2 regions of the Pseudomonas sp. TE24901 genome follow, and region 2 is predicted to be linked to the other one. Evidence: riboswitches for the same ligand, from Rfam matches in the RefSeq annotation. Region 2 holds a riboswitch; the other holds the start of a gene.
The links. Region 2 has a riboswitch for manganese ahead of mntP (manganese efflux pump MntP). Riboswitches for the same ligand answer to the same signal wherever they lie in the genome.
Positions count from the first base shown of each region.

Region 1: another riboswitch for manganese. It lies ahead of ACVWVP_RS04895 (TMEM165/GDT1 family protein); the one in region 2 lies ahead of mntP (manganese efflux pump MntP).

Region 1 covers NZ_JBSSAF010000002.1:238,969-254,257, forward strand. Annotated here, with positions in the region: gene upp (uracil phosphoribosyltransferase) at 1-618, opposite strand, end outside; gene ACVWVP_RS04815 (hypoxanthine-guanine phosphoribosyltransferase) at 783-1,340, shown strand; gene ACVWVP_RS04820 (WbuC family cupin fold metalloprotein) at 1,344-1,811, shown strand; gene ACVWVP_RS04825 (hypothetical protein) at 1,847-2,332, shown strand; gene ACVWVP_RS04830 (PA4642 family protein) at 2,525-2,812, shown strand; gene mqo (malate dehydrogenase (quinone)) at 2,882-4,390, opposite strand; gene ACVWVP_RS04840 (hypothetical protein) at 5,115-5,348, opposite strand; gene ACVWVP_RS04845 (YajG family lipoprotein) at 5,531-6,118, shown strand; gene ACVWVP_RS04850 (hypothetical protein) at 6,176-6,385, opposite strand; gene ACVWVP_RS04855 (hypothetical protein) at 6,568-6,825, shown strand; gene ACVWVP_RS04860 (1-acyl-sn-glycerol-3-phosphate acyltransferase) at 6,983-8,146, opposite strand; gene ACVWVP_RS04865 (CPXCG motif-containing cysteine-rich protein) at 8,279-8,461, shown strand; gene ACVWVP_RS04870 (putative signal transducing protein) at 8,473-8,733, shown strand; gene ACVWVP_RS04875 (SOS response-associated peptidase) at 8,770-9,390, shown strand; gene ACVWVP_RS04880 (methyl-accepting chemotaxis protein) at 9,516-10,358, opposite strand; partial or broken gene ACVWVP_RS04885 (HAMP domain-containing protein) at 10,374-11,654, opposite strand; gene ACVWVP_RS04890 (M48 family metallopeptidase) at 11,883-12,701, shown strand; gene ACVWVP_RS04895 (TMEM165/GDT1 family protein) at 12,864-13,448, opposite strand; yybP-ykoY riboswitch at 13,537-13,658, opposite strand; gene ACVWVP_RS04900 (methyltransferase) at 13,709-14,707, opposite strand; gene ACVWVP_RS04905 (2-hydroxyacid dehydrogenase) at 14,738-15,289, opposite strand, start outside.
Region 2 covers NZ_JBSSAF010000018.1:79,042-94,330, forward strand. Annotated here, with positions in the region: gene ACVWVP_RS27645 (serine hydrolase domain-containing protein) at 1-928, shown strand, start outside; gene ACVWVP_RS27650 (aminotransferase class III-fold pyridoxal phosphate-dependent enzyme) at 941-2,236, shown strand; gene ACVWVP_RS27655 (aldehyde dehydrogenase family protein) at 2,233-3,654, shown strand; gene ACVWVP_RS27660 (hypothetical protein) at 3,735-4,001, shown strand; gene ACVWVP_RS27665 (GlxA family transcriptional regulator) at 4,007-4,939, opposite strand; gene ACVWVP_RS27670 (type 1 glutamine amidotransferase domain-containing protein) at 5,100-5,777, shown strand; gene ACVWVP_RS27675 (alkene reductase) at 5,857-6,978, shown strand; gene ACVWVP_RS27680 (NAD(P)H-quinone oxidoreductase) at 7,106-8,104, opposite strand; gene ACVWVP_RS27685 (LysR family transcriptional regulator) at 8,265-9,140, shown strand; gene ACVWVP_RS27690 (alpha/beta fold hydrolase) at 9,294-10,112, opposite strand; gene ACVWVP_RS27695 (NAD(P)-dependent alcohol dehydrogenase) at 10,262-11,329, shown strand; gene mntP (manganese efflux pump MntP) at 11,475-12,038, opposite strand; yybP-ykoY riboswitch at 12,049-12,218, opposite strand; gene ACVWVP_RS27705 (LuxR C-terminal-related transcriptional regulator) at 12,285-12,857, opposite strand; gene ACVWVP_RS27710 (acetyl-CoA acetyltransferase) at 12,988-14,166, shown strand; gene ACVWVP_RS27715 (class I adenylate-forming enzyme family protein) at 14,170-15,289, shown strand, end outside.

The DNA.
Region 1 (15,289 bases), on a different contig from region 2:
GCCGAAGATCTTGTCACCGGCATCGCCCAGGCCCGGGATGATGTAGCCGTGCTCGTTCAGGCGCTCATCAATGGACGCGGTGTAGATCTGCACGTCCGGGTGGGCTTTCTCGACAGCGGCGATACCTTCCGGCGCAGCCACCAGCACCATGGCGCGGATGTCCTTGCAGCCGGCTTTTTTCAGCAGGTCGATGGTGGCAACCATGGAACTGCCGGTGGCGAGCATCGGGTCGATGATCATGGCCAGGCGCTCGTCGATTTCCGGGACGAGTTTTTCCAGGTAGGTATGGGCTTCCAGCGTTTCTTCATTGCGGGCCACGCCTACGGCGCTGACCTTGGCGCCCGGAATCAGGCTGAGGACGCCTTCGAGCATGCCGATACCGGCGCGCAAAATAGGCACCACAGTGATTTTCTTACCAGCGATCTTCTCGACCTGGACGGGACCGGCCCAACCGGGGATCTCGTAGGTTTCCAGGGGCAGATCCTTGGTGGCTTCGTAAGTGAGCAACGCTCCGACTTCCTGAGCAAGCTCACGGAAATTCTTCGTGCTGATGTCGGCGCGGCGCATAAGGCCGAGTTTGTGTCGGATCAGCGGGTGGCGGATCTCGCGAGTGGGCATGGGAAAGGCTCCGGCGGCGGGCAAAAAAACCGGCCTAGATTAATCTATCCGAGGGTGTTGTCCTATAGACATCTAGTACGTTAGTCCATTAAGGCTTGCTCGGAGCGCACGAGAAGCGTACCTTCGCCCGCTTTTCTTGCCACAGCACCCCCTTGGAGAGCGCCATGTCCGCTGATCTTGAGCATATCCGTCAAATCATGCGTGAGGCTGACTGCCTGTACACCGAAGCGCAAGTCGAAGCAGCGATCGCCGAGGTCGGCGCACACATTACTCGCGAAATGGCCGACACCAACCCGGTGGTCTTCTGCGTGATGAACGGTGGCCTGATCTTCGCCGGCAAATTGCTGACCCACCTGCAATTCCCGCTGGAAGCGTCCTACCTGCACGCCACCCGTTATCGCAACGAGACCAGCGGCGGCGACCTGTTCTGGAAAGCCAAGCCAGAAGTCTCGTTCATCGACCGTGACGTGCTGATCATCGACGACATCCTCGACGAAGGTCACACCCTGGGCGCGATCATCGACTTCTGCAAACACGCCGGCGCGCGCAAAGTGCACACCGCCGTGCTGATCGACAAGGACCACGACCGCAAGGCTCGCCCAGACCTGAAAGCCGATTACGTGGGCCTGCCGTGCATCGACCGTTACATCTTCGGTTACGGCATGGACTACAAAGGTTACTGGCGCAACGCCAACGGTATCTATGCCGTCAAAGGGATGTAAGCCATGACTCGCTTTCTTGATCAGACGCTGTTTGCCGAATTGGCCGAGAAAGCGGGCGCCAGCCCCCGTGGCCGGACCCACCACAACTTCCACCAGATGGAAGAGCCGTGCCATCGCATGGCGGTGGGGCTGCAGCCCAGCACCTATATTCCGCCTCACCGACACTTGGGGGCTGACAAGGCAGAAACCTTGCTGGTCCTTCAAGGGCGCCTGGGCCTGCTGGTGTTCAGCGAAGCCGGCGAAGTGATTGCCAAGCGCGTGATGCAGGCGGGCGGCGAGTGCTCCGGTGTCGATCTTGCGCCCGGCATATTCCACGGCCTGGTGGTGCTTGAGCCCGGCACGGTGATGTTCGAATGCAAGGCCGGCCCCTATCGGCCGGTGGGGGAGGGCGAGCAGCCTGAATGGGCGCCTCGCGAAGGCGATGCCGGCGTGGCCGAGTATCAACGCTGGATGCTTGCCCAGTTCGATTGAGCTACAGTGCTCGGCCACCTTTTCTGGAGCGGCCCATGAGCCTGTTGATACGCACCTGCGCTGCCCTGGCGCTGACCCTCAGCTTGCCACTGGCGGCTGCGCCTGCGGTGATGCACAGCCAGTTTTTGCCGCCCGACGACCTGACCCTGCGCGCAGAGGCTGCCGACCAGCAGCAACTGTTGCAAGTCACGGAGTACGCGGTTGTCGTCGGCAACCAGCGTCAGTCCACCCAGCAGCCGATTCCGGTGACCTCGCCGCTGATGATCCGCCTCAAGGGCAAGTCCTTGAACAAGGGCGCTACCATCGCCCAGGTGGTGCTCAACTTCGATGCCGAAAGCAAAAGCCTGAAAAAGCCGGCCTACGACGACAAGAGCAAGACCCTGACCTTGTCCTACCCCGTGGCCCAGTACCGTGTGATCGTCGACTTGCTGCGCAATGAAACGGTGTATGTGCAATTCCTGAGCTACGCCAATGGGCATATCTGGGCGGATCTGCATACCGGCGCCGTGCGTACCCAGTAGCCAGAACACAGTAGATCCAATTGTGGGAGCGGGCTTGCTCGCGAATGCGATAGGTCAGTCAACTTATCTTTAACTGACATTCCGCATTCGCGAGCAAGCCCGCTCCCACATTGGATCTTCATTGTTTCCGAAGCACGCGCGCCGCAGGTAAACTGCTTTTCCCGTGTAAATGTCTGCAGGCTGGAGTCGGTAATGCGTAAAGATAAGAAACAGGTGATTGGTGACGAGATCGGCGACGACCAGATCAAGTTGTTCCTGGACTTCGAACCGGTTGATGCGACTTCGCCGTCCCTGCACAAACTGATCAAGGCCTACCGTGGCCTGCGTATCGACGATTTCGAGCGATTCCTGGGCTTCTTCAAGGAGGCCGGCCTGGACCTCGACGGCAAGGACGAGCATGGCCAGACCTTCGTCGACCTGATCAAGGACCAGCGCAACGCGGACGAGTACATCGAATTGATCGAAAACGCTCGCGGCTGATTATCCGAGGCATAAAAAAACGCCCCGTTCTCATGCAGAGGACGGGGCGTTTTTTATGGCTTCAAGGCCTCAAGCGTAGCTCTCGGTCTCGGCGGCAGGCACAACCAGCTCCAGGCTGATGTTGTTCTGCGCGTTGATCTTGCGATACAGCTCGGCGTCCGTTTCCAGGACTTTTTCCCGCGCCGGGAAGATCTCGTGCAGTTTGGCAGCCCATTCGCCGGCGGCTTTCTGCGGGAAGCACTTCTCGATCAACTCCAGCATGATCGAAACCGTCACCGAAGCACCCGGAGAGGCGCCCAGCAGAGCGGCCAGCGAGCCGTCCTTGGCCGCGACAAGCTCGGTGCCGAATTGCAGCACGCCGCCTTTCTTCGGGTCTTTCTTGATGATCTGCACCCGTTGGCCGGCCACTTCCAGGCGCCAGTCTTCGGCTTTCGCTTCCGGGTAGAAACGACGCAGGGATTCCAGGCGCTGTTCCATGGACTGGCGCACTTCGCTGACCAGGTACTTGGTCAGGTCCATGTTGTCACGGGCTACCGCCAGCATCGGGCCGATGTTGCCGGCGCGAATCGACATGGGCAGGTCAAGGAACGAGCCGTGCTTGAGGAACTTGGTGGTGAAGCCAGCGTATGGCCCGAACAGCAGAGACTTCTTGCCATCGACCACGCGGGTGTCCAGGTGCGGCACGGACATCGGCGGCGAACCTACGGCAGCCTGGCTGTAGACCTTGGCCTGGTGGTGCTTGACCACGTCCGGGTTGTCGCAACGCAGCCACTGGCCACTGACCGGGAAGCCGCCAAAGCCTTTGCTTTCCTCGATGCCCGAGGCCTGCAGCAGCGGCAGGGCAGCGCCACCGGCGCCGAGGAACACGAATTTGGCATCCACTTCACGGCTGTTGCCGCTGTTCACGTCCTTGATGCTCACGGTCCAGCCGGCACCGTTGCGCTTCAAGCCAGTCACGCGCTTGCAGTACTTGACCTGCGCGTCGGGCGAACTGGTCAGGTGGCTCAGCAGTTGGTTGGTCAGCGCACCGAAATTGACGTCGGTGCCGTTCATGACACGGGTGGCTGCGATTTTTTCATCGAGCGGGCGGCCCGGCATCATCAGCGGCATCCACTCAGCCATCTCGCTGCGGTCTTCGGTGTAGTGCATGTCCGAAAACGCGTGGTGCTGGCTGAGGGATTCAAAACGCTTCTTGAGGAAGGACACGCCTTTTTCGCCCTGCACGAAGCTCAGGTGCGGTACCGGGCTGATAAAGGATTTGGACGAGCCAAAGGTGCCCTTTTTGGTCAGGTATGCCCAGAACTGCTTCGACACCTCGAACTGAGTGTTGATGTGCACGGCTTTCTTGATATCGATGGAGCCATCGGCGGCCTGCGGCGTGTAGTTCAGCTCACACAGCCCGGCGTGGCCGGTACCGGCGTTGTTCCACGGGTTGGAACTTTCCGCGGCACCCGAATCCATCAGCTCAACGACTTCCAGCTTGAGGCCGGGGTCGAGCTCTTTGAGCAGTACGGCCAGGGTGGCACTCATGATGCCGGCCCCTACCAGTACTACGTCGACTGCTTCGTTATGCGCCATTTAACGCGTCTCCAAAATCTGCAGCACCAAATTGACGGCATGGCTGCCAGGAGTGATGGGGCGGTTCACGTGTTGCCCCAGATTACCCATGGCCAGGATCGCCATGTCCGATTCGCAATTCCTTGCACCTTCAGCACACGCTTCCTGCCGGGCTAATCTGCCTATGAACGCATTCATGGGCGCCTGTGGCAATTCGACTTATGGTCAAAGCGTGTGATTCGTGCAACCAATCCGTAGCGGACAGGCTCAAGCTCCGGTTGTTGAGGCGTGCTCGGTCCTGTGTGGTTGGGCTGTTCCAGACGCTGATGGTGCTTGTACAAACGCCAAACTATTCATTTGCTCGCCACACTCTTGTGAAGTTGTGAAAACCCGTTTTTTCACGCTCTTTTGAAGACGTGAACCTCAAAAAAGGGCTGCCCCAGCCTGGCACCTGGCCCGGATACCTTGCCGACACGCGGCAAAAACGGGCAAACAACACAAGTGGCCGAGCGCAATGGCAGCTCTGGCAGATGCGATACAGAGGAGTGGTGTGCAACGACAGCAGCAAGCACGCCAGCTCTATTCGATCTGTGTGGGCGGCTCTCTGTGGGCGATTGGGGGTTAATGCCGAGGCATTAACGATGCTGCGAGGCCCGATCAGGAGACGTCCTTATAATCGGGGGGAGATTGTAGCGAAGAACGCCAAGGAAATGGGCGTGTTTTATGACTTTTATTAAGGCTTTGGTCAGGAAGCCAGCGCGTGACGTGGATGCTCGTGTGCCACCCTCGTGTTCACCCGGGCGCTGGCCGGCAGCGGACGGTGCATCCAGCCCAGATGGGTCTCGGCCACTTCCACCCAGCCTTCGCCGACTGGTGGCAAGCTGCATTGCTTGAACGCCAGGCAATGGCCGTGTGCGTCAAGCAGGGCATAGTGGCGATGACGGGCGTTTGGCATGAACAGCGATTTGAGAAGGCGCATGGCTTTGTACCTATTACGTTACATGCTCGAAGGTTGCCAGTGTGCCATGACATTGAAATGACGGATTTATGCGAAATTGTAATTTCAACCCGGCTTCAGCCGCCGTTCAGGATGGCTGGTGAGTGGCGGGCGTGCACCGTTATACTGCTGGCCTGTTTGCGCCTAGTCCTGGAGAAATGAGTATGTTGCAACGCCTGTTGTTCGGTTTGATCACTGTGACCAGTTTGACCCTGGTTGGCTGCGCCAACAGCCCGCAACAACTCAGTCCAGAGCCGAAAGTCACCTCGCAGCTGGCGCCGGTCGGGCATGGCCAGCCGGTGTCGGTGCGTGTGGTCGATGGCCGTCCGTCGCCTACCCTCGGTTCGCGCGGTGGCCTGTACCCTGAAACCGCTTTGGTTTCTGTGAATGCCCAGGACGTACTGCCCAAGCTGCAGGCCCAGGCGGAAGCCGCCGTGCGCCTGCTGGGCTTCACGCCAAGCCCCAATGCGCCGGGTGCGCCGCAGCTGACCATCACCCTGGCCGAGCTGAAGTACCAGTCGCCTAAAGAAGGCCTGTACGTGACCGAGGCGTCCATTGGCGCCACCTTCAAGTCCGACGTCTCCGCCGGCACCCGCCGCTACAGCGGCCGTTACGGTGCGTCCCTGAACCAGCGCTTCGGCATGGCGCCGAACCAGGAAACCAACACCAAGCTGGTCAGCGATGTGCTGAGCGATGCCTTGACCCGCCTGTTCAAGGACCCAAGCATCGGCCAACTGCTCAGCTCGCAGTAACCGCTTATAAAAAAACCGGGCTCAGTGATGAGCCCGGTTTTTTTGTGCCTGTAGCGTTCATGCAGCCGTTTCGACATAAAAGTCCAGCACACTCACGCCAGTGAGCAGGTCCTGCTCCGGCAGGTCGGCGTGCTGGTGTCCGCCGAGCGCGCAATACACCAGCCAATGACGGTCCTGAACGTTGAAGGCGAGGCCGCCGACGAGGGCCTCCTGCTCATCGCTTTGAGCAATCAGATACAGCCGATCCTGGTTTTGCGCATGCAGCATGACAAGCTCCCGAACGTTCGAAGGGCAACAGAGTGGCTTGTTAAGGTGACGTTCAGGTGACGATGTAAATTACTGGATACATTAGCCGTTAATGGGGGACGGAGTGGTTAGGCGCAGGAGGCGACTATCGTTCAGGTTTGTATCTGAATTGATACCTGGATACTGATTCACCGAGGTTTGCGATGGCGCTGCCCGCACTGCTGATCAATGCTGTTGCTTTATTGGTGGCCTGCCCGGCTGCCGCGCTGCTGTTTATTACCCGTCTGCGAGAGCAGCGAGCGATGGCCGACCTGACCGCCCAGAGCGAAGATCGCGCGATCGACCAGCCGATGCTGTTTCTGGATGTGCGCACCGAGCGGGCGCACCGGTTGGCTTACCGCATCGGGTTTGCCTGCCTGGGCCTGGCGCTGGCCGTTTCCTGGATCAGCACCCGCCTGTAAAAAACACCACAAAACAACTGAGCTGGCTTGCTGTGGCGAGCAAGCTTGCTTGCGCTGGGGTGCGAAGCGCCCCCAAAGAGCCGGCTCCAGCTACGCTGTCGAGCGGGAGCAAGCTCCCTCGCCACAGCAAGCCAGCTCCCACCGTTTGAATCGGTGTCTACAGGGGGATTCCTGCCTTCACCCGATACTGATTGCGCACTGGCGTTGCATATTGCACCACCAGAAACGGCCGGTGCTCGGCCGGGCATTCGTTCAAGCGTCGCTCCCACTCCGCCTTGGCCTTGGCCAGCTCATCGGCCGGGAATACCTCGGCTGCCGTCGGCACCTGCAATTGCGGGTCGGCGTCGCTCCATTGGGCGTACGCCAGGTAATGCACCGGGAACAACCGATAACCGCCGAGAATCTGGCGGTCCATTTCCACCGCCAGCAACTTGGTGTCCTCGAAGCGTTCGGTGATCGGCGGCGCGAAGTTCACGTGCACGCGGCCCTTGTAGCCGGTTATGCCCAGCGCAATGCTCACGTCGTCTTCACCCGGCGCCTTGCTGTAGGTGCCGGTGGTGGCGCGGATGTACAGCTCGCGGGCCTTGGCTGAATCGCAGGGGTCGTATTCGTAGCTGATGGACACCGGCGTCAGGTTCAGCGACTGGATCACCTCGGCAAACGGCTCGTCCTTGCGGCTGACGTGGAACATCTTGAGGATCGCCGACTCAGTGCGATCGTCCCCATCCTTGGCACGGCCTTCGGCCTGGGCGATCCAGATCGACGCGCCGTCATTGCGGATAGAGTGGTTGATATAGGCTGACAGCAACTGGTAGGCCGCCATTTTCTCTTTTCGCCCGGTGATCGAGCGGTGCACGATGAAGCTCTTGTTCAGGCGCATCAGGTCGCTGACAAACGGCTTTTGCAGCAGGTTGTCGCCGATGGCGATACGCGGCGTTGGCAGGCCGGCGTGGTACACGGCGTAGTTGACGAAGGCCGGGTCCATCACGATGTCGCGGTGGTTGGCGAGGAACAGGTAGGCGGTGCCCGACTTGAGCTGCTCGACCCCGGTGTAGGTCACGCCGTCGGTCGCACGGTCGATGGTGTGGTCGACGTAATACTCGACTTTGTCCTGCAGCGTGGCCACGGTGGTGACGCCGGCGAACTCACGGCGTAGTTTGCGGGCGATCATCGGCTTGAGCAGCCAGCCCAGGGCGCCGGCAAAGCGCGGGAAGCGGAAGTGGGTCAGGATGTCCAGAAAGGCCTTGTCACTGAACAGACGTGCCAGCACTGCCGGGACTTCGCTGTCGTTGTAAGGTCGGATGGTATCGAATTCGCCCATCATGCTCTCTTGTTAGAAACGGCTAGGGTAAGTAAAGGAAATACCAGGGTGCGGCCCGAGTAATGGGCTCGGCCGAAAATAGCCCTGTAAATAGACCGGCCATTATACGCACAAGTCACCTTGGAGGCTGCGATGCTGGAAAACGCGACGTACGATTGTCCTTATTGTGGTGAAGCGGTCGATACAACGGTGGACCTTTCCGGTGGTGATCAGCGCTACATAGAGGACTGCCAAGTGTGTTGCCGGCCGATCATTTTCGATCTGCAGGTGCATGGGGAAGAGTGGATGCTTGAAACCCGTACTGAAAACGACTGACAGGTACGCCCATGCAGCGAATCTACGAGCCGGAAAACCTGATGGAGGGCGAGCTGTTGCAACAGATGCTCGCCAGCGAGGGCATCGAGGCGCACCTGGTGGGCCGGCATTTGCTCGGCGGCACCGGGGAATTGCCGATTTTCGGGCTGTTGGGCCTGGAAGTGGATAACGACCGTGCGGTCTACGCGCGCGAGCTGATCACGGCTTATATCGGTGCCCAACCCCTGCCCGGCGATGAACCCGACAGCTTCCCCGACGTGCTGGTCTGTTAGGCTGTTGTTCGGTTTACCCAAGAGTCGTGTTGCCCCATGTGTGGACGTTATGCCCTGTTTCGCTGGAACCCTGCCTTTGCCGCCTTGCCGGGCTTTCCGGCCGACCAGCAGGCCCAGTGGAATATTTCTCCGAATGATTCGGTGCTGATTCAGCGCGCCATCGACGGCCAGCGCACCCTGGCCCGTGCACGCTGGGGCCTCACGCCGCCGTGGCTGACGGACCTTTCCCGCACGCCCGCCCACGCTCGTGCCGAAACCCTGGCCGAACAACCGATGTTTCGCGAAGCCTTTCGCCAGCGCCGTTGCCTGCTGCCCGCCAATGGCTTCTACGAATGGCGCGGTACCCAGCGCAAGCGCCCGTATTGGCTGACCCCGGGGGAGGGCTCCACGCTGTTTTTTGCGGCGATCTGGGAAGCCTACCCGGTGCAGGAGCAAGTGTGGCTGAGCACGGCGGTGGTGACGCAGCCGGCGCAGAACCAGCGGCGGCCGCTGATCCTGGATGCGGCGGGGCAGGAGGCCTGGTTGAACCCGGAGACACCGCTGCATGCGCTGCAAGCGTTGCTGGCAAGTGAGCCCTTCGCATTGCGCGAACGGGTGTTGGCCAATATGGTCAATGATCCCAAGCTCAATGGGCCGGAGTGCCTGACCCCGGCTTGAATTTCTCTGTTGTCTGTTCTGGCCTCTTCGCGAGCAAGCCCGCTCCCACATTTTGAAGGCGTTCACAGATCAAAATGTGGGAGCGGGCTTGCTCGCGAAGGCGGCCTGATGAACGCCGCAGCTCTTTAAACTTTGAACTGGTTGATCAGCCGCCGCTGCTGCTCCGCCAACTTGGTCAAATCCGCACTGGCCGCACTGGACTCATCCGCGCCGCCCGCCACTTCATTGGCCACTTGGCCGATATTGATCACGTTGCGGTTGATGTCCTCGGCCACTGCGCTTTGCTCCTCAGCCGCGCTGGCGATCTGGGTGTTCATGTCGTTGATCACCGACACCGCCTGAGTGATCGTCTCCAGCGCCTCGGCCGCCTTGGCCGCGTGTTGCACGCTTTCATCGGTGCGGTTCTGGCTGTCTTCCATCACCCGCACCACGTCCCGCGTGCCTTGTTGCAGCTGCTGGATCATGGTCTGGATTTCTTCGGTGGCCTTCTGGGTTTTCTGCGCCAGGTTGCGCACTTCATCAGCCACCACGGCAAAACCACGGCCCTGCTCGCCGGCCCGCGCCGCCTCGATGGCGGCGTTGAGCGCCAGCAGGTTGGTCTGCTCGGCAATCCCACGGATCGCGGTGAGGATGGCGTTGATGTTCTCGCTGTCTTTGGCCAGGGTTTGCACCACGCCCACTGCCTTGCCGATTTCCTCGGCGAGGGCGCCGATGGAGGTGGAGGTGTCGCGCACGATGCGCATGCCCTGGCTCGCCGCCTGGTCGGCATGGCTGGCGGCCTGAGCGGCCTGGGTGGCATTGCGTGCTACGTCTTGCGCAGTGGCGGTCATCTCATGCACGGCGGTCGCGACCTGGTCGATCTCCACCATCTGTTTATGCACGCCCTGGTTGGTGCGAATCGCGATGTCGGCGGTATGTTCCGACGAGTCGCTGACCTTCTGCACCGAACTCACCACTTGGGTGATCATGCCCTGAAGCTTGATCAGGAAGGTATTGAAGCCGCTGGCAATCGCGCCCAGCTCATCGGCGCGATCGCTGGTCAGGCGGCGGGTCAGGTCACCTTCGCCCTGGGCGATATCGTTGAGCATGGCCACCATTTGTTTGAGCGGGCGGGCGATACCGTGGCCCACCAGCCAGATCACCAGCAAGCCGATGCCGGCGATCAGCAGGCCGACCATGGCCATGCCGAAGGTGTCGGTCTTGCGTTGGGCTTGCAGGTCGCTTTGCAGCTTCTGCGAGTCGGCCATCACCGCGCTGAGCGGCAGTTGCAGCATCAGGGTCCAGCGGGCTTCGGCCTGGCCGATGTTAAACGGCAGGAACAGTTCGATGTGCCCGTGTGCCTTGTCGATGTCGTAGCGCACTTCGCCGACTTTCAGTTGGCTGAGGTTGGCCAGTTCGTTGCTGTCGAGCAGGTCGGAGGCTTTTTCACCGAGCTTGCTGGCGTCCTTGGTATAGGCCACCAGGCGTCCGTTGCTGGAGATCAGGGCCAGTTCGCCAGCGCCGTTGTAGAGGTTCTGGTCGGCGCGGGTGAGCATTTCCTGGATGAAGTTCACCGACAGATCGGCGCCGACGATGCCCTGGAAGGTGCCATCGATCATGATCGGTTCGATAAACGAGGCCAGCATCACCATGGCGTTGCCCACCTTATAAGGGGCGGGGTCGATGGCGCAGGGTTTCTTGGTTTCCTTGGAACACAGGTAGTACTCACTGGCGCGCACGCCGGTGGAGAGGATGTTCTGGTCGTTGACGTCGGCCAGCTTGTCCAGGCCCAGGCTGCCATCGGCGTTGCGGTACCACCACGGCAGGAAGCGGCCGTCGGCGGCCATGCCGACGATGGGGCTGTTGATGTAGGAGGCGTCGTTGTGGTCGATCGCGTTGGGTTCCCAGCCGATGTAGGCGCCGAGGATCTTCGGGTTGCGCACCACGGTTTCATGCAGCAGGCCGATCAGCTGTTCGCGGCCGATCTGCAGGGCCGGCTCGCCCTTGGCGTCTTTCATGCCGAGCAGGGCATTGGTGGTGGCCAGGCCCTTGGCCGTCACCAGGGGCGCTTCCAACTCACGCTGGATCAGCGTGGCCTGGGTTTGCGCCAGGGTGGTGAGGCGTTGTTCGATGATTTGCTCGAACTGCGTCTGGGTGCGTTCCTGCACCATTTCCTGGGTGCGTGCGCCGGCAAACAAGGCGTAGAGCACCAGTACTGCGACCACGCTCAGCACGATGGCCCCGGTCAGTGCCGCGACAGAAAACTGAATCGACTTGAATTTCATGAACGCTCCGGACGCAGGGGGAGATTGGCTGCTTTTTTGTATCGGCCACGGGGTCGGGAGGCTTAAGGCTTGTCCTACAAAATAGTGCGGGGTGTCGCAAATGAGACTTTCGCTGCCGCAGTGAAGGTGTGGGATGTATCCGAAATCCAGCGGTTACACGTCTGGTGTATCTGGCGCCAATACAATTGACCGCCTACGATACGCGGCATGTTTTCAGGGAGCGTGTTCATGAAGAAGTCTTGGGCGGTAAGTGGTTTGGTTGCGGCGTTGCTCATGGCGGGTTGCCAGGCGGTCAACACCACCAGTGGCGGCGCAGTAGGCGTTGAGCGCAAGCAATATATGTACAGCATGTTGTCGAGCCAGGAAGTCGACCAGATGTACGCGCAGTCCTACCAAAAGACGTTGACTGAGGCCAGTGGCAAGGGCGTTGTCGACAAGACCAGTGCCAATGCCAAACGCGTGCAGGCCATTGCCAAGCGTTTGATTGTCCAGGTGCCGGCTTTCCGCCCGGATGCGGCGCAATGGCAATGGGAAGTGAACTTGATCAAGAGTGACGAGATCAACGCCAACTGCGGGCCAGGCGGCAAGATTTTTGTCTATAGCGGGCTGATCGAAACGCTCAAGCTGACCGATGATGAGTTGGCGGCGGTAATGGGCCATGAAATCGCCCACGCCTTGCGCGAGCACAGCCGTGAAGCCATGTCCAAGGCATACGGTATCGAGATGGCCAAGCAGGGTGCTGCCGCGATCTTTGGCCTGGGTCAGAACAGCATGGCACTCGGTGATGCAGCCGTTCAGTACGGCATGACCTTGCCCAACAGTCGCGCCAATGAAAACGAAGCTGACTTGATTGGTTTGGAGTTGTCCGCTCGTGCCGGCTACAACCCGAATGCAGCGATTACCTTGTGGAACAAGATGGCCAAGGCTTCGGAAGGCGCGCCTCCTGAGTTCATGAGCACACACCCGGCTTCCGACAGCCGAATCGCTTCGTTGCAAGCCGCGATTCCAAAAGTGATGCCGCTGTACCAGCAGGCCAAAAAATCCTGATGCTCCAGGTTCGCTGATGATCCAAATGTGGGAGCTGGCTTGTCGGATCGCCGCACCGCTGCGATAGCATCGGCTCGGTTCATCTGTTAGACCGAGTCGCCTGCATCGCAGCGATGCGGCGACCCGACAAGCCAGCTCCCACATTGGATTGGGTTTACAGATCTAGATCCAGCCGCTGCTCTGCATGGCCTTGTACACCGCCACCACGGCCAGGATAAAGAACGCCGTGGCTGCCAGTCGGCGAATCAAGGTCAGCGGCAGTTTCTCCGCCGCGAAATTCCCCGCCAATACCACCGGCACGTTGGCAATCAGCATGCCCAGGGTGGTGCCGATGATCACCAGCCACAACTCCGGGTACTGCGCCGCCAGCATCACCGTAGCGATCTGCGTCTTGTCACCGATTTCCGCCAGGAAGAACGCAATCAACGTGGTCAGGAACGGCCCGAATTTGCGCGTGGTGCTGGCTTCGTCATCGTCGAGCTTGTCGGGTACCAGGGTCCACAAGGCCGTGGCGCAGAAACTCGCCGCGAGGATCCAATGCAGCACCGCATCCGAGAAGAAGCTTCCGAACCAGGCCCCCACGGCACCGGCCGCCGCATGGTTGGCCAGGGTCGCGGCGACGATGCCGGCGATGATCGGCCAGGGCTTGCGAAAGCGTGCGGCAAGGATGAGCGCGAGCAGTTGCGTCTTGTCGCCGATTTCGGCCAAGGCAACGATTGCGGTAGGTACGAGTAATGAATCCAGCATCAGGTAGGTTTCCAGGGGCGGGTCGACACGGCTATGACACGTACAGCCTTCCCGCCCCGGGTAAGGTGTGCGTGTCATAGGTCTTGTCAAACCCCGGTCCGTCTGTGCGGACTCCTGGGTCGCATACGCCATGGTCTGCTGACCAAGTATGTTGACGTATGCCGGACGAGCGTGGCGCTCGTGGGAGACTACTCCCCTAGGACGGAGCGGATTCTGCCTAGGCAAAACCCATTCGGCAAGCCTTCTTTTTCAAACGCCCGTCAGCCGCGCTTGGCACGGTAAATGCGGAAACCATTGCCTTCGGCCTTGATTGCGCACACGCCCAGATGCTCTTCGATCAGCGGTTGGTACTTGAGGAAGCTGTTGGCAACCAGGCGAAGTTCGCCGCCTTTTGCCAGGTGTTTCGCCGCTTTTCGCAGCAGATTTTCCGTAGCGAAATAATCCGTGTGCACCCCGACATGGAACGGCGGGTTGCTCAAAATCGCGTTCAAACCCATTGGCGCGGCGTCGATTCCGTCACCGGTCAGCACCTCGGCTTCCAGACCATTGGCAGCCAGCGTCAGGCGGCTGCTGGCGGCGGCGAAGGCATCCACATCGAGCAGGGTCACGCTGTTGTGCGGGTAGCGACGTTTGACCGCAGCCCCCAGCACGCCGGCGCCGCAACCGAAGTCCAACAGGTGGCCGCTGGGCAGCTTGTCCAAGTGTTCCAACAGCAATTCGGTGCCGCGATCCAGTCGCCCGTGGCTGAACACGCCGGGCAGGCTGACCACCTTGAGGGGGCCTTCGGCCAGCGGCACATCGAACACCTGGGCCAGGCTTTCCAGTTCGACCGCGTGCGGGGCATTGGCCACGGTGACTTGCCACAACTGGCAGTGCCGCGCGTTATCCAGCTTGCGTGGCTTGCCAAACGGGATCATCTGTTTGGCGGCGCTTTCGATGCCGGCCTTTTTCTCCCCTACCAGAAACAGCTCGGCGCCGGGCAGGCGTGCGGCCACGGCGTTGAGCAGGTAGTCGGTGAGGTCCTTGGATTTGGGCAGGAAAATCACGGCGGCATCGAACGCACGGTCGGGCACGTTTACGCCGAATTGGCTGCGCTCGGGGAAGCGTGCGTCCAGGGCTGCCTGGTCGCCCGCGTGCCAGCTCCAGCCGTGGGCATTGGGCAGGCGGCCCAGCAAGTCGTCGGCAGGCAACCCGACCAGCAGCAGGTTGCCTTGAAAAAGTTCGGCCTGACGAAGCAGTACTTCACTGCGCGGATCCATGGTCTGCTCCTTGAAAAGGGGCGCAGTTTATCAACTCACGACGCGCAACGGTGCGCCGCTGAAAAAGCCCCGGGCGTTTTCCGCCAGTTGGCCGACGATGCGCTGACGTGCTTCGCGACTGCCCCAGGCGTTGTGCGGGGTGACGATCAGTCGGGGGATGTCGTCGGCCAGCAGTGGGTTGCCATTGACCGGCGGCTCCACGCTCAGCACATCGGTGGCCGCGCCGCCCAGGTGACCGCTGCGCAACGCATCGGCCAGCGCCTGTTCGTTGATCAAGCCGCCGCGTGCGGTATTGACCACAAACGCGCCAGGCTTGAGCAACGCCAGTTCACGGGCGCCGATAAAGTCGCGGGTGTGTTCGTTGAGCGGGCAGTGCAGGGTCAGCGCGTCCACTTGGGCCAGCAACTCATCCAACGGCACGCGATCGGCGCGGGCAGGGCGCCCCGGAATCGCACCGAGCAGCACGCGCATGCCGAAGGCCTCAGCCAGGCGCGCTACCGCGCCGCCCAACTCGCCGTGGCCGAGCAGGCCGAGGGTCTTGCCTTCCAACTCGACAATCGGGTGGTCCAGCAGGCAGAACTG
Region 2 (15,289 bases):
GGAGTGGGACCTGGCCCCGGGTGGTTTCAACTCGGGGGGCAATGGCCTGAGCTGCACCAGTGAAGACTCGCTGAAATTCGGCGTGCTGCACCTCAACCGGGGCCAGTGGCAGGGGCGCCAGCTGTTATCGCCACACTGGGTGGCCGATGCCACGCGTAACCAGGTGGAAGACGTGTGGATGGGCGAGTTCGACGGCAAGCAATACCTGCCGCGTGACAAGAACAAGGCCAATGAGGCCCAGCGCGAAGGCTACGGCTACCAGTGGTGGATGACCGAGCACGGCGGCTATTACGCCTCGGGCGTGTTTGGCCAGCACTGCATGGTACTGCCGGACCAGGACACGGTGATTGTCTTCACCAGTGGCCTGCGCCTGGGGGAGAAACGCTTGCATGCGGCGCTGTGGCAGCACCTGTTCCCGGCGTTGGGCCGCACGGCCATTGATGCCCAGGCCAGCCAGGCACAACTGGAGGCGCTGATCGACGGCCTGCGTTTGCCGAGCTTGCAGGGTTTGAAAACTTCGCCGGCCAGCCAGGGCTTGCAAGGCCGTTTCGCCATGGAGCCAAACGAAGACGGCGTGCGCGAAATCGCCTTTGATTTCCAGGGCGATCACTGCGATTTCACCCTGGTGGATCATCGCGGCACTCACCACGTGCGCGCCGGTTTCCAGCAGCCGCTGGAGACGCTCACCAGCCTTACCGGTAACTACCTGCACCACCAATACCAGCCGGAACAGACCCCGGTGATCGCCCAGGCACGCTGGTCCACCGAGGGGGCGCTGATCATGGATTGGCGTTTTGTCGAAACGGCCTTCGGTGACCATGTCAGCTGCCGTCTGCAGGACGGTCGTCTGCGCTTCGACCGTGGCGTCAACACCAACGCCGGCAGCCTGCAACGTCCGACCCTGAGCGGGTCGCGCATCCAGCTTTAAGGAGTACACCTCATGACCTCATCCCTGTGGGCCCCGTTTACTGCGATGCGCCCGTTCAATCGCCAGCCGATGCTGTTCGACCGCGCGGCCGGCATGCACTACACCACGCCTGAAGGCCGCCAGGTGCTGGATGCCATGGCCGGGCTGTGGTGCGTCAATGCCGGGCATGGCCAGGCGCAGATCGTCGAGGCGATTCGTGAAGCGGCGGGGCGCCTGGATTTTGTGTCCTCGTTCAAGATGAGCCACCCGGCCGCGCTGACCCTGGCCGATCGCCTGGTGGCCACGGCCCCGGCCGGCCTGGACAAGGTGTTTTTCACCAACTCCGGTTCCGAAGCGGTGGACACTGCGCTGAAGATCGCCCGTGCCTACCACCAGGCCCGGGGCGATTGCCGCAGGACCAAGTTAATCGGCCGTGCCAAGGGCTATCACGGCATGGGGTTTGGCGGGTTGTCGGTGTCAGGGATCGGCCGGCAGAAACGTGATTTCGGCCCGTTGCTCGGTGACGTGGCGCACTTGCCGTTGCCCTATGACGCGGGTTCGCGGTTCAGCGCCGGTCAGCCGGAGCAGGGTGCGCACTATGCCGATGCGCTGCTGCAACTGCTGGAGGTCCACGACCCGGCCACTGTGGCGGCGGTGATTGTCGAGCCGGTCACCGGTTCCGGTGGTGTGTATGCACCGCCACTGGGCTACCTGCAAAAGCTGCGCGAGCTGTGTGATCGCCATGGATTGTTGCTGATTTTCGACGAGGTCATCACCGGCTTCGGGCGCGTGGGGCATTCGTTCGCCGCCCAGGCGTTCGGTGTGACGCCAGACCTGATGTGCCTGGCCAAAGGGCTCACCAACGGTGCCGTGCCCATGGGCGGTGTGCTGGTCAGCGGCACGGTGTATGAGGCTTTCATGCAAGGCCCGGAACAGGCCATCGAGCTGATGCATGGCTACACCTATTCCGCCCATCCGCTGGCCTGCGCGGCCGGTTTGGCCACCCTGGAGGTGCATGGGGCACTGGGCATCAATGCCCGTGTGCAGCAGATTGCGCCGCTGTGGCAGCGCACCGCACTGGGGTTGCGTGATAACCCGTGGGTGCAGGACGTGCGCGCCATCGGCTTGCTGTGTGCCGTCGAACTCAAACCCCGCGACGGTGCCCCGGGCGCCAGGGCGGGCGAGGTGGCGCAGCGCTGTTTCGACGCCGGTGTGCTGGTACGGGCTTCCGGGGAAAACATCGTGCTGTCGCCACCGTTGATCATCGACGAAGAACAGGTCGCGCTGGTTTTCAACACCTTGGGCCACGCCCTTGAGGCCACCCGATGAACAGCCTGGATTTCTATATTGACGGTGCCTGGGTCAAACCGTCGGGCGGTGAAACCTTGCCGGTGATCAATCCCTCCACCGAACGCACCATCGCGACCATCAGCCTGGGCACTACCGTCGACCTTGACCGTGCCGTGACGGCGGCCAGGCGAGGATTCAACGGCTACGCGCAGTGGTCCCGCGAACAGCGCCTGGACCTGCTGGCGGCCATCATCGACGGCTACCGCCAACACAGCGAAACGCTGGCGCAGTGTGTGCACCAGGAGATGGGCGCACCGTTGTCCCTGGCCCGCAGCGCGCACGTCCCGGCAGGTCTGGGCCATTTGCAGCGCGCCCATGAGGTACTCAAGGACTATGCCTTTGACCAACTCCACGGCAGCACGCTGATCAGCCGCGAGCCGATCGGCGTGTGCGGTTTGATCACGCCGTGGAACTGGCCGCTCAACCAGCTCACCTGCAAGCTCGCCCCGGCCCTGGCGGCAGGGTGCAGCATGGTACTCAAGCCGAGTGAAAAAGCACCGCTGTCGGCCATGTTGCTGGCGGACATCCTGCATCAGGCCGGCGTGCCCAAGGGGGTATTCAACCTGGTCAATGGTGATGGGCCGACCCTCGGGGACGGCATCGCTCGGCATGCCGGTATCGACATGGTGTCGTTCACCGGTTCCACCGGTGCGGGCATTGCGGTGGCGAAGGCAGCGGCGGATACGGTCAAGCGGGTGTCCCAGGAATTGGGCGGCAAGTCGGCCAACCTGATCCTGGCCGATGCTGATCTGGACGCCGCTGTGCGCCATGGCGTGAGCAGTTGTTTTCGCAACAGCGGGCAGTCGTGCAATGCGCCGACGCGCATGCTGGTGCCCCGTGCCTTGCAGGCCCGTGCGGTGGCGATTGCCCGGGACGTCGCTGCTGGCATCTGCTTTGTCGACAGCCACCCAGCGAGCGCCATGGGCCCCTTGGCCAACCAGGCGCAGTTCGAACGGGTACAGGCGTTGCTGGGTAGCGTGGACATTGCACCGGTGTGCGGCGGCGTGGGGCGGCCCGAAGGTATGACCACCGGGTTCTACGCAAGGCCGACGGTATTCGCAGATGTCGACCCGAACTCGCCCATCGCCCGTGAGGAAGTGTTCGGCCCGGTGCTGGTGATCATCCCCTATGACAGCGAAGAACACGCCATCGCCCTCGCCAATGACAGCCCCTATGGTCTGTCGGGCTATGTCAGTGCCGGCAGCCTGGAACGGGCGCAGGCCGTGGCACGGCGCTTGCGCACTGGTATGGTTCATCTCAATGGCAGCAAGGCCGACAACGGCGCGCCGTTCGGTGGCTACAAACAATCGGGCAACGGGCGCGAGTGGGGGGTGTTCGGCCTGGAGGATTACCTGGAGGTGAAGTCGCTGTTCGGCTACCAGCCGGGAGAGGGTTGACGATAAGGTTGAACTTAGCCGAGCTTGTTAGCTCCTAGACTCGTCGGCCGCTCTGGCCCTGAATTTCACAAGGAAGCGAAATGAGCTTGTTCCCTTTGCCAAAAATGCTTGTCAGTGCCGCGATGTTGTTGACCCTGGGCGGTTGCGTGACGATGTCCGGCGATTACAACGTCACGGCGGTGGACGCCAATGGGCAGCCGATCAAGATGGTAATGACCAGCCATGGCAGTGCGATCTACTCCTCGCGCAACGCGTTCTGCAGCAACTTCCCGAAAGCCACGGTGACCATCCGCGACTTTCACACCGGCGAAGAACTCAAGAGCGAAAGCCCTTACCACTGCCGCTAGGCGTTCTAGCTCCTGAACACCTGCTGCATGGCCTGGGGCGGTTGCCCGAAGGCCCGCAGGAAGGCCTGACGCATGCGCTCGCGATCACCGAAGCCGGTTTCGCGGGCCACCACCTCGACCGGGTGGCGGCTGGTTTCCATCAGCACCCGGGCGGCTTCCACCCGCAGCGACTCGATGGCCTTGGCCGGCGTCTGCCCGGTTTCCTCGCGGAACACCCGGCTGAACTGGCGTGGGCTCAAGCGCGCCACATCGGCCAGGGCGTCCACCGACAGGTCGTGGGTGAGGTTCTCGCGGGCATAGGCCAGGGCCAGTTGCACGCGGTCGGACCTGGGGTCCAGTTCCAGCAGGGCCGACACCTGCGACTGCTCGCTGCCCCGACGCTGGGCGATCACTAGTTTGCGTGCGATGCGCCGGGCGAGGTCGTGGCCCAGGTCGTTCTCCACCATGGCCAGTGCCAGGTCCACGCCGGCGCTCATGCCGGCCCCGGTCCACACCTGGCCATCCACCACGAACAACTTGTCTTCTTCCAACTGGATATGCGGATAACGCTTGCGAAAGGCCGGCGCGTGGATCCAGTGGGTGGTGGTGCGCTTGCCTTCCAGCAGGCCGGCGTCGGCCAGCACGAAAATGCCCATGCACAGCGAGGCCACGCGCCGCGACTGGGCCGAAGCGGCCTTGACCTGCTCCAGCAGGCTGGCCTCCGGCAGGCGGAACTCCATGTAGCCGCCGACGATCAATGTGTCATAGCCCTGTGGCCGAATCGGCGTGGTATTCACCGAGAAACCCTGGGACGTCATCACCGCGCCGCCGTTTTCCGACACCAGGTGGAATTCGTAGGCCGGCTCGCCCTGCAACAGGTTCGCGCATTCGAACACCGAGGCCACGCTGAGGCTCAGGCATTCGAAATTTGGGTAAACCAGCAGCGCAACACTGTGCATCGTTATTCTCCAAGGGGCATGGCAAGGAGGGGATTGTCGGCGGCGGGTGGGCAAACGGCAACTGCCATCGGGCATGTCCGAAAACCTTGCGGATATGACGTTGTGGCAACACCCCCCGGCTCCTAAGCTTCAACCCACACTCATCCCGAGGCACTCGACAATGAAAGTATTGATGGTATTGACCTCTCACGATCAGTTGGGAGACACCGGCCGCAAGACCGGCTTCTGGCTTGAAGAGTTTGCTGCACCCTATTACGCGTTCAAGGACGCCGGTGCCCAGATCGTGCTGGCATCCCCAGCCGGTGGCCAGCCGCCGCTGGACCCGGTCAGCGACCTGCCGGACTTCCAGACCGAACAGACCCACCGCTTCGCCGCCGACCCGGCTGCGCAACAGGCCCTGGCCAACAGCGTGAAGCTGGACACGGTCAAGGCTGCCGACTTCGACACGGTGTTTTACCCCGGCGGCCACGGCCCGCTGTGGGACCTGGCCGAATCGCCCACCTCCATCGCCCTGATCGAGGCGTTCGAGCGGGCCGGCAAGCCTATCGGTTTCGTGTGCCACGCGCCGGGTGCGTTGCGCCATGTCAAGGCCGCCAACGGTGAGCCGCTGGTCAAGGGCCGTCGCGTGACCGGGTTCTCCAACTCGGAAGAAGCCGCCGTGGAACTGACCGATGTGGTGCCGTTCCTGGTGGAGGACGAATTCAAGAAACTGGGCGGCCTGTACGAGAAGGGCGCTGACTGGCAATCCTTCGTGATCGTGGACGGCACGTTGGTAACCGGGCAAAACCCTGGCAGCTCCAGTGACGTGGCCAAGGCCCTGCTCAAACTCACCGCGTAATTTAATTAATCCCCTTATTGATTGGCGACTCCCAGGAGTCGCCAATGCTTTTGCTCGTCCAGGATTTGGAAAACCTCCCATGACAGACCCCATTTTAAGCACCCCGGTCACGCTGGGCGGCCATACCTTGCGCAATCGTATTGTGCTGCCGCCGCTGACCCGCCAACGCAGCGCCCAACCCGGTGATATCGCCACCGACCTGATGGCGCAGTATTACCGCCAGCGCGCCACGGCGGGCTTTATGGTCAGTGAAGGCACGCAGATCGAACCCCGTGGCCAGGGCTACGCCTGGACGCCGGGCATCTACACGCCGGAGCAGGTCGGGGGCTGGCGTAAGGTCACGGATGCCGTGCATAGCGAAGGCGGGGTGATCTTTGCCCAGCTGTGGCATGTGGGGCGCGTGTCTCACCACGGCCTGCAGCCAGAGGGAGCGGCCCCAGTGGCGCCGTCGGCTCTCCAGCCCCAGCAGGTCAAAGCCTTTATCGAAACCGCGCCGGGGGCCGGGGAGTTGGTGCAACCGCCGGTTCCTCGCGCGCTAAGGACTGAGGAGGTCAAGGACTTGGTCCGCCTGTATGCCGAGGCCGCACGCAACGCGATGGCGGCGGGTTTTGACGGTGTGGAGATTCATTCGGCCAACGGCTACCTGGTCAACCAATTCATTTCGGCGCACGCCAACACCCGTGACGACGAATACGGCGGCTCGGTGCACAACCGCCTGCGTTTCCTGCGTGAAATCGTCGCTGCCGTGAGTGAGGTGGTCGGCCCGCAGCGCCTGGGCGTGCGGTTCTCGCCCTTGTTCAGCGGCACCGACCAGGACCGCGTGTACATCGGCCTGGTGGAAGAGGACCCGCATTACACCTACCTCGAAGCGATCAAGGTGTTGGAGGCGGCGGGAATCGCCTACGTGTCCATCGCCGAAGCCGACTGGGACAATGCCCCGGAACTGCCGGACACGTTCCGCCGTGATGTGCGCGATACCTTCAGCGGGCGGATCATCTACGCCGGCCGCTACACCGCCGAGCGCGGTGCGCGGTTGGTCGAGGCGGGGCTGGCGGACTTGATCGGCTTTGGTCGCCCGTTCATCGCCAACCCGGACCTGCCGCAGCGGCTGTTCAATGGCTGGCCGTTGAATCCACTGCGGGTGGAAGGGATGTACGGGGGCTCGGAGCAGGGGTATACCGATTATCCCGCCTACCTGTAGAAGCACAGATGTTCAAAACAATGTGGGAGCGGGCTTGCTCGCGAAGGCGGTGGATCAGTCGGTGATTGAGTGACTGATAGGGTGCTTTCGCGAGCAAGCCCGCTCCCACAGGTGGGTGACGGTGGTGTTAGATAACCCGCAACACAATCTTGCCGATGTGATCCCCACCTTCCATCCGCGCATGCGCCTGGTCGGCCGCGGTGTAGTCGAACACCTGGTCGATCATCGGCAGGCAGCGTCCGGCCGACAGCAGCGGCCATACGTGCTCACGCAGCTGGGCGGCAATTGCCGCTTTTTCCTCGCCGGTGCGCGGGCGCAGCAGTGAACCGGTAACGACTGCGCGCTTGCCGAGGATGGTCAGCAGGTCCACGTCATTGGCCCGGGCACCGCCGAGGAAGCCCAGCATCACCAGCCGGCCGTCCATGGCCAGGGCCTTGAGGTTGTTGTTGAAGTAGGAGCCACCCATGATGTCGAGGATCACATTCACGCCCTGGCCCTCGGTTTTCTGGGCGATGACCTCGGCAAAATCCTGCTCGCGGTAATTGATGGCCTCGCCGCCCAGGGCACGGATGGCCGCGCATTTATCTTCGCTGCCGGCCGTGGCAAAGGCCTGGATGCCCAGCTCGCGGCACAGCATCAAGGCGGTGGTGCCGATACCGCTGGTGCCGCCGTGGATCAGCACGCGCTGGCCTTTGTGCGCGCCACCCAAGCCGAACAGGTTGGCCCAGACGGTGAAGAAGGTTTCCGGGATTGCGGCCGCGTGTACCCAGTCCATCCCGTCGGGAACGGGCAGGGCCTGGCCGGCCGGTACCGCGCAGAATTGCGCATAGCCACCGCCGTTGGTCAGGGCGCAGACCTTGTCGCCAATCGCGTATGCACTGACACCTTCGCCCAACGCCACCACTTCGCCGGCCACTTCCAGCCCAGGAAACGGGCTCATGCCGGGGCGCATCGGGTAGGTGCCGGCGCGTTGCAAGGCGTCGGGGCGGTTGACCCCGGCGGCGTGCACGCGAATCAGGATTTCGCCCGGTGCCGGGGAGGGCACGGGCTGCTGACGTGGCTTGAGTACCTCGGGGCCGCCCGGGGTGGTGATTTCAATCAGGGTCATCTGTGCTGGCAGGGTCATGGTGCGAATCCTGTAACGGTGAACGTATGGGGTGGGACCGCAAGGCGCGGTCATTGATTCAGTGGTGTTTCCATGGCGCCCAGCATAACGGCGATCTTTGATGCAATAATGCTGCGATTTGGCAAGCCACTGATGCATATATGCATCGTGGGAGGTGTATATGAACTGGGATGATGCGCGGGTGTTCCTGGCGGTGTGCCGCGAGTCGACCTTACGCGGGGCCGCACGGGTGTTGGGGGTGGACCAGGCGACGGTCGGTCGACGGGTCAATGCCCTGGAAAAGTCCTTGAACGCGACGTTGTTTTTGCGCACGTCCGAAGGCTATGCGCTGACGGCGGTGGGCGAGGCGGCCCTGCTGTCGGTGGAAAAGATGGAGCGCTCGGCGATTGAACTTGAGCGCCAGATCCAGGGCCTGGATGACCGCCTGACCGGCACCGTGCGGGTCAGCACCACCGATTCCCTGGCCATCGACTTCCTGATCCCGGCCATCGCCTGCCTGCACGACAAGCACCCCGACGTGCGCGTGCAGTTGGACGCCACCACCCAGATCCTCAGCCTGGCCAAGCGCGAAGCCGATATTGCCGTGCGCAACACCCGCCCGGAAAACCCCGACCTGCTTGCCCGGCGCATCGCTCGCTGGCCGGTGGGGTTGTTTGCGTCCCAGGGTTACATCGACCGTCACGGCGTGCCTGAACCGGGCAGCGTGTTTGAAGGCCACGACCTGGTGGTCTATCACCCGCACCTGCACAGCCAGAAAGACCTGGCGCTGGTCAACGAGCCGCTGGGACGTGGGCGCATTGTGGCGGCGGTGGGGTCCAGCCTGTTGGTGCGCCGTTCCATCGCCGCCGGTATTGGCCTGGGTGAATTGCCAGTGGACACCGGCGAGCGCGACGGGCTGGTGCGCGTCTGGCCCGAGCGGACCCGGACCTTGCCTTATGACGTCTGGCTGGTGACCCACGCTGACCTGCGCCACACCGCACGGGTGCGGGTGGTGATCGATGAAATCGTCGCGGCGTTTACCGGCATCGGCGTGTGACACCCAGCTTGTAGTGAGCGGGCTTGCCCCGCGCCGCGGTGCATCAGGTACACCGCGGTGGCAGGGATTAGGGCGGCTGCGCCACCCAGCGCGAGCAAGCTCGCTCACTACAAGATCGCCGTGGTGCATCAGATGCACCGTGGCGGCAGGGGATCAGCGGTTCAGGAAGGCCAGCAGGTCTTCGTTCAGCGCTTGGGTATGGGTGACCGCAAAACCATGCGGCGCATCCTTGTAGACCTTCAACTGGGCGCCCTTGATCAGCTCGGCGGCGGCCTTGCCGGTGGTCTCGAACGGCACGATCTGGTCGCCATCGCCGTGAATCACCAGGGTTGGCACGTCGATCTTCGCCATGTCCGGGCGGAAGTCCGTCTCGGAGAACGCAGTGACGCAATCCACCGTGGACTTGAGCGAGGCCTGCAAAGCGATTTGCAAGGTCTGGGTCAACACGCCGGCGGAGACGGTCTGGCCCTTGTTGATCCCGAAGAACGGCGTGTTGAAGTCGGCGATGAACTGCGCGCGGTCCTTGAGCAACCCGGCCTTGATGCCGTCGAACACGGCGGTGGGCACGCCTTGTGGGTAATCCGGTTTCTGGCCGAACAGCGGGGTAACCGCGCCCAGCAATACCAGGCCGGCCACGCGGGCGCTGCCGTGGCGGGCGATGTAGCGCGCCACGTCGCCGCCGCCCATGGAGAAGCCCACCAGGGTCACGTCCTTGAGGTCCAGGTGTTCGATCAACTGGGCGATGTCATCGGCGAAGGTGTTGTAGTCGTTGCCGGTCCACGGCTGGTCCGAACGCCCGAAGCCGCGACGGTCGAACGCGATGGTGCGAAAACCCCGGCTGCTCAGGTATTCCATCTGGTATTCCCACATATCGGCATCCAGCGGCCAGCCGTGGCTGAACAGCACGGGCTTGCCGCTGCCCCAATCCTTGAAGTAGATCTGCGTACCGTCTTTGGCAACGAATGTGCTCATGGAAAACTCCTGGGAGGGTGGGGTGAAAGCATTACGTCGCACTATTGCGCCAAACCGGACGAAGGGCTTGTACGGATGTGCTCGGTTGAACGGTTCAGCGTCTATGCTGGTCCACTGACCTCCAACGTCAGATCACACAGGTGAACGAAATGGCCAAGACTTACAGCTACGCCGCCCAGAACGCCAAGGATTCCCTCAAGCCCTACACCTTCGAGCGCCGCGCGCCGGGGGCTGATGACGTACAGATCGACATTCTCTTCTGTGGGGTCTGCCACTCCGACCTGCACACCGTGCGCAACGAATGGAACAACACCCTGTACCCCTCGGTACCGGGCCATGAAATCGTCGGCCGCGTCACGGCGGTGGGCGCCAATGTGAAGAAGTTCAAAGTGGGCGACCTGGCCGGTGTCGGTTGCATGGTCGACAGTTGCCAGCACTGCGCATCCTGCGCCGAGGGCGAAGAGCAGTACTGCGAAAACGGCTTTACCGGCACCTACAACGGACCGATGTTCGGGGGTGAGAACACCTTCGGGGGTTACTCGGACAACATCGTGGTCAAGGAACAATTCGTGCTGCGCATCTCCCACGGCGATGCCAACCTGGCGGCCGTGGCACCGTTGCTCTGCGCCGGTATCACCACCTATTCGCCGCTGCACCACTGGAAGGTCGGCCCGGGCAAGAAGGTCGGCGTGGTCGGCCTTGGCGGCCTGGGCCACATGGCGGTGAAAATCGCCCATGCCATGGGCGCCCACGTCACGCTGTTCACCACCTCGCCCAACAAACGCGAAGACGGCCTGCGCCTGGGCGCCGACCAGGTGGTGGTGTCAAAGAACTCGGACGAAATGGCCAAGGTTGCCAACAGCCTGGACTTCATCCTCAACACCGTCGCCGCGCCGCACAACCTTGATGCGTTCATCAGCCTGCTCAAGCGCGACGGCACCATGACCCTCGTTGGCGCACCCGACAGCCCACACCCGTCGCCGGCGGTGTTCAACCTGATTTTCAAGCGCCGCAGCCTGGCGGGTTCGTTGATCGGCGGCATCCAGGAAACCCAGGACATGCTCGACTTCTGCGCCAAGCACAAGATCGTCTCGGACATCGAGATGATCGATATCCAGGGCATCAACGAAGCTTATGAGCGGATGCTCAAGGGCGATGTGAAATACCGCTTCGTCATCGACATGCAGAGCCTGAAAAAGGAAAGCCACGCGGCCTGATTTGAGCGAGTGGGAAATGCTTTTTGTGGGAGCGGGCTTGCTCGCGAATACGGTGTATCAGTCACAGATTTGTCACCTGATCCACCGTATTCGCGAGCAAGTCGAATCGTCGCACCGCCGCTCCCACACCTGTTATGTGTTTGGTTCAGGCCGACAAGTGCTCATACAAAATCGTCGCACCCACCAGCATCAGCACCACACCACCGACCATCTCGGCGCGCTTGCCCACCACCGTGCCCAGCACACGCCCGAGCATCATGCCGATCGTGACCATGGTCATGGTCGCCAGGCCAATGGCCGCTGCGGCCACCAGGATATTCACGTCGACAAATGCCAGGCCCACGCCCACGGCCAGGGCATCGATGCTGGTGGCAAACGCCGTCACGGCCAGGATCATGAATGAATGCTGGGTCGGTTTCTCGACCTCTTCATCCTCGGCCTTGAACCCGTTGTAGATCATGTGCAGGCCCAGCGCGACCAGCAGGGTAAAGGCGATCCAGTGGTCCCACTGTTCAACCCAACGAGTGGCAGCGTGGCCGATGGCCCAGCCGATCATCGGCGTGATGGCCTCGATCACACCAAAGATCAGGCCGGCGCGCAGGGCTTCGGTCAGGCGTGGTTTGTGCAGGCTGGAGCCTTTGCCAATGGCCGCCGCAAAGGCGTCCGTGGACATGGCCAGGGCGAGAAGAATCAGGGAAATGGGGTTCACGGTCAGGCTTCCAGTCGGGCTGCATGAGTCAACGACACACCCACACGCCCGACTTCTGGCATGGATATGTCGCTGGTCTCACCAACCACAACGGTGTTCGTACCACGGCAGGTTGCCGAATATGTTGATACGAACGCTTCTGAACGGGTCAGAAGCCGGTTACTCCCCAACGAAGGGCTGCATCATAGAGGGCCAAACATGAAAAAACCGTCAACGGCGTTCACCCGCGCTTGATGTTCAGCTCTATCAGTTGGTCGGAATGATCTTCGACACCAGCTCCACCACCGTCTTGGCCTGCAGCTTCTTCATCAGCCGCGCGCGGTGCACTTCCACCGTACGATGGGAGATCGCCAGGCGCAGGGCGATTTCCTTGGACTTGTAGCCGTTGACGATCAACAGGGCGATTTCCCGCTCCCGTGGCGTGAGGTCGCCGGTGCCCTGGTGGGCGCGGTCCAGGCGTTCGAAGTGCCAGATCATCAGCTTGAACGGGTCCTCGGGCGTGAGGGTGTAGCCATGGGACTTGGCCCAGAACACTTCACCGTTTTTGTGCTGCATGAAACGCTCGTCGGAGTAGAAACCGTTGTCGCTGTCGAGCAGCCAGTCGTGGCTGCGCTTGCCGATGGCGTGGTAGTCGGCCTGGGACGGGTAGATCAACAGGGTCAACTGGTTGAGCAGGGCCTCGCGCGGGTAGCCGAACAACTGCAGGAAGGCTTCATTGCAGTCGACCATCACGCGGTGACTGGTCACCAGCTGCGGTGCGGGGGAGCGTTGGAACGCCAGGCGTTCGATGTCGGGAAATTGCCGGGTAAACACGGTCATCAGGCATCCTGCCTCGTTGTTTTTCTCACCTGGAGGCTACTTATCCGTGTAAGTAGTTACACGAATTGGCGAGCGACCAGTGGTGGGGCATTGTAGGGAATGTACGCACCAAAAACAGAAGAAATTGATTATGACTGCTCAAAGCGTCTCCATTGTTGCCGCCGGTCATTCGCGTTTTGGTCGCCTGGAAGGCACCACCCTTGAAGACCTGATCGTGCAAGTCACCCGTGAAGCCCTGGTGGATGCGGCCATCGATGCCGCGCAGATCGATGCGGTGTTCCTCGGGCATTTCAACGCGGGGCTGGTGCCTGACGGCTTTGCCTCTTCTCTGCTGCTGCAGGCCGACCCGGGGCTGCGCTTCAAGCCGGCCACGCGCTGCGAAAACGCCTGTGCATCCGGCTCGGCGGCGATCCAGGCCGGGGTGAACGCGATCCTGTCCGGCAGCGCCGAGTTGGTGCTGGTGGTCGGTGCCGAAAAGATGACCCACACCTCCACGGCGGCCGTCACTCAGGCCCTGGCCGGCGCCGGCTACCAGAATGACCCGGCAGAAGCCGGCCTGAGTTTTCCGCAGCTGTTTGGCCGTGCGGCCCGACAATACGCGGAGCGCTATCACTGCCCGCTGGCGTCGATGGCGGCCATCGCCACCAAGAACCACTCCAATGCCATGGCCAACCCGCTGGCGCAGATGCACCGGGTGATGGATTTCGAGCATTGCAACAACGTGTCGCCGAGCAACCCGTTTGTGGCCGACTCCCTGCGCCTCACTGACTGCTCGCTGATCAGCGACGGCGCCGCCGCCATCATCCTGGCCTCGCCCAAGCGCGCCCGTGCCTTTCGCCGTGACGTGCAGATCTGCGCGATGACCCAGGTCAACGACTGCCTGCCCATCGCCCAGCGCGACATTCTCGCGTTTGAAGGCCCGCAGCGGGCGATCCACGCAGCGTTGCGCGGGGCGAACATCACCCTGGCCGACCTGAGCTTTGCCGAGGTGCATGACTGCTTCACCATCGCCGAATTGCTGATCTATGAAGCCATGGGTCTGGCGCCCAAAGGCGAGGGCCATCGCGTGCTCGACAGCGGCGTAGTGCGCGCCGGCGGGCGCTTGCCGGTGAACCTGTCCGGTGGCCTCAAGGCCAAGGGGCATCCGGTGGGGGCCACCGGGGTATCGATGCATGCCCTGGCGTTCCGCCAATTGACCGGCGAACCCATCGGCCTGGCCGTGCCCAACCCCGAGTTCGGTCTGGTGTTCAACATGGGCGGGATGGCGGTCGCCAACTATGCCTCGGTCCTCCATGCGCGGCGTTGCTGAACCATGAACATTGCCAACTGGCTGCATGACACCCAACGCCGCGACCCCCAACGCCCTGCGCTGTTCGACGGTACGCGGCAAACCGCCGACTACGCCGCCTTCGCCGCCCATGCCCGCCAACGCGCCGCCTGCCTGGTGGACCAGCACGGGCTGGGGCCCGGCGATGCGGTGGCGGTGCTGATGAAAAACAGCGGCGACTACCTGGAGTTGCTCTACGCCATCTGGTGGATGGGCGCGGTCGCGGTGCCGATCAACGCCAAGCTGCACCCGACCGAAGCCGCGTGGATCGCGACTAACGCTGAAGCGCGCCTGATCTTCACCGATGGCGGCAGGGTGTTTGCCTCACGCGACCTGCCTACAGGCTGCAAGGAGCTGGACGGCCACGTGCTGCCCCCGACACGGCCATGGCCCACCCTGGAACACCCGGTGCCACGCCAGGACTCAGACCTCGCCTGGCTGTTTTACACCTCCGGCACCACCGGGCGCTCCAAGGGCGTGATGCTGTCCCATGGCAACCTCATGGCGATGTCGCTGTGTTACCCCACCGATGTCGACCCGGTGAGTGGCGATGATGCGGTGGTATATGCCGCGCCGATGTCCCATGGCGCGGGGCTCTACAACTTCATCCACGTGCGCTGCGGTGCCCGGCACGTGGTGCCGGCCTCGGGCGGCTTTGATGCCGCCGAGCTGTTCGGGCTCGCGGCTGAACTGGGCAACGTTTCGTTGTTCGCCGCGCCCACCATGGTCAAGCGCATGGTCGAACAGGCACGGCGCCAGGGTTATACCGGCGAGGGCATCAAGACCGTCGTCTACGGCGGCGGCCCGATGTACCTGGCGGACCTGCGCGAAGCCCTGGACACCTTCGGCCCGCGCTTTGTACAGATCTACGGCCAGGGCGAAAGCCCGATGACCATCAGCGTGCTGCCGCGCGCACTGATCGCCGACCGCCAGCGGCCGGATTGGGCGACCCTGGCCGCATCCGTCGGTCACGCGCAATCCTGTGTGGAAATCCGCATTCTGAATGCCGAGCACCAGCCGGTGCCCACTGGCGAGCGCGGTGAAATTGCCGTGCGCGGTGCCACGGTAATGCAAGGCTACTGGCGCAACCCCCACGCTTGCGAGC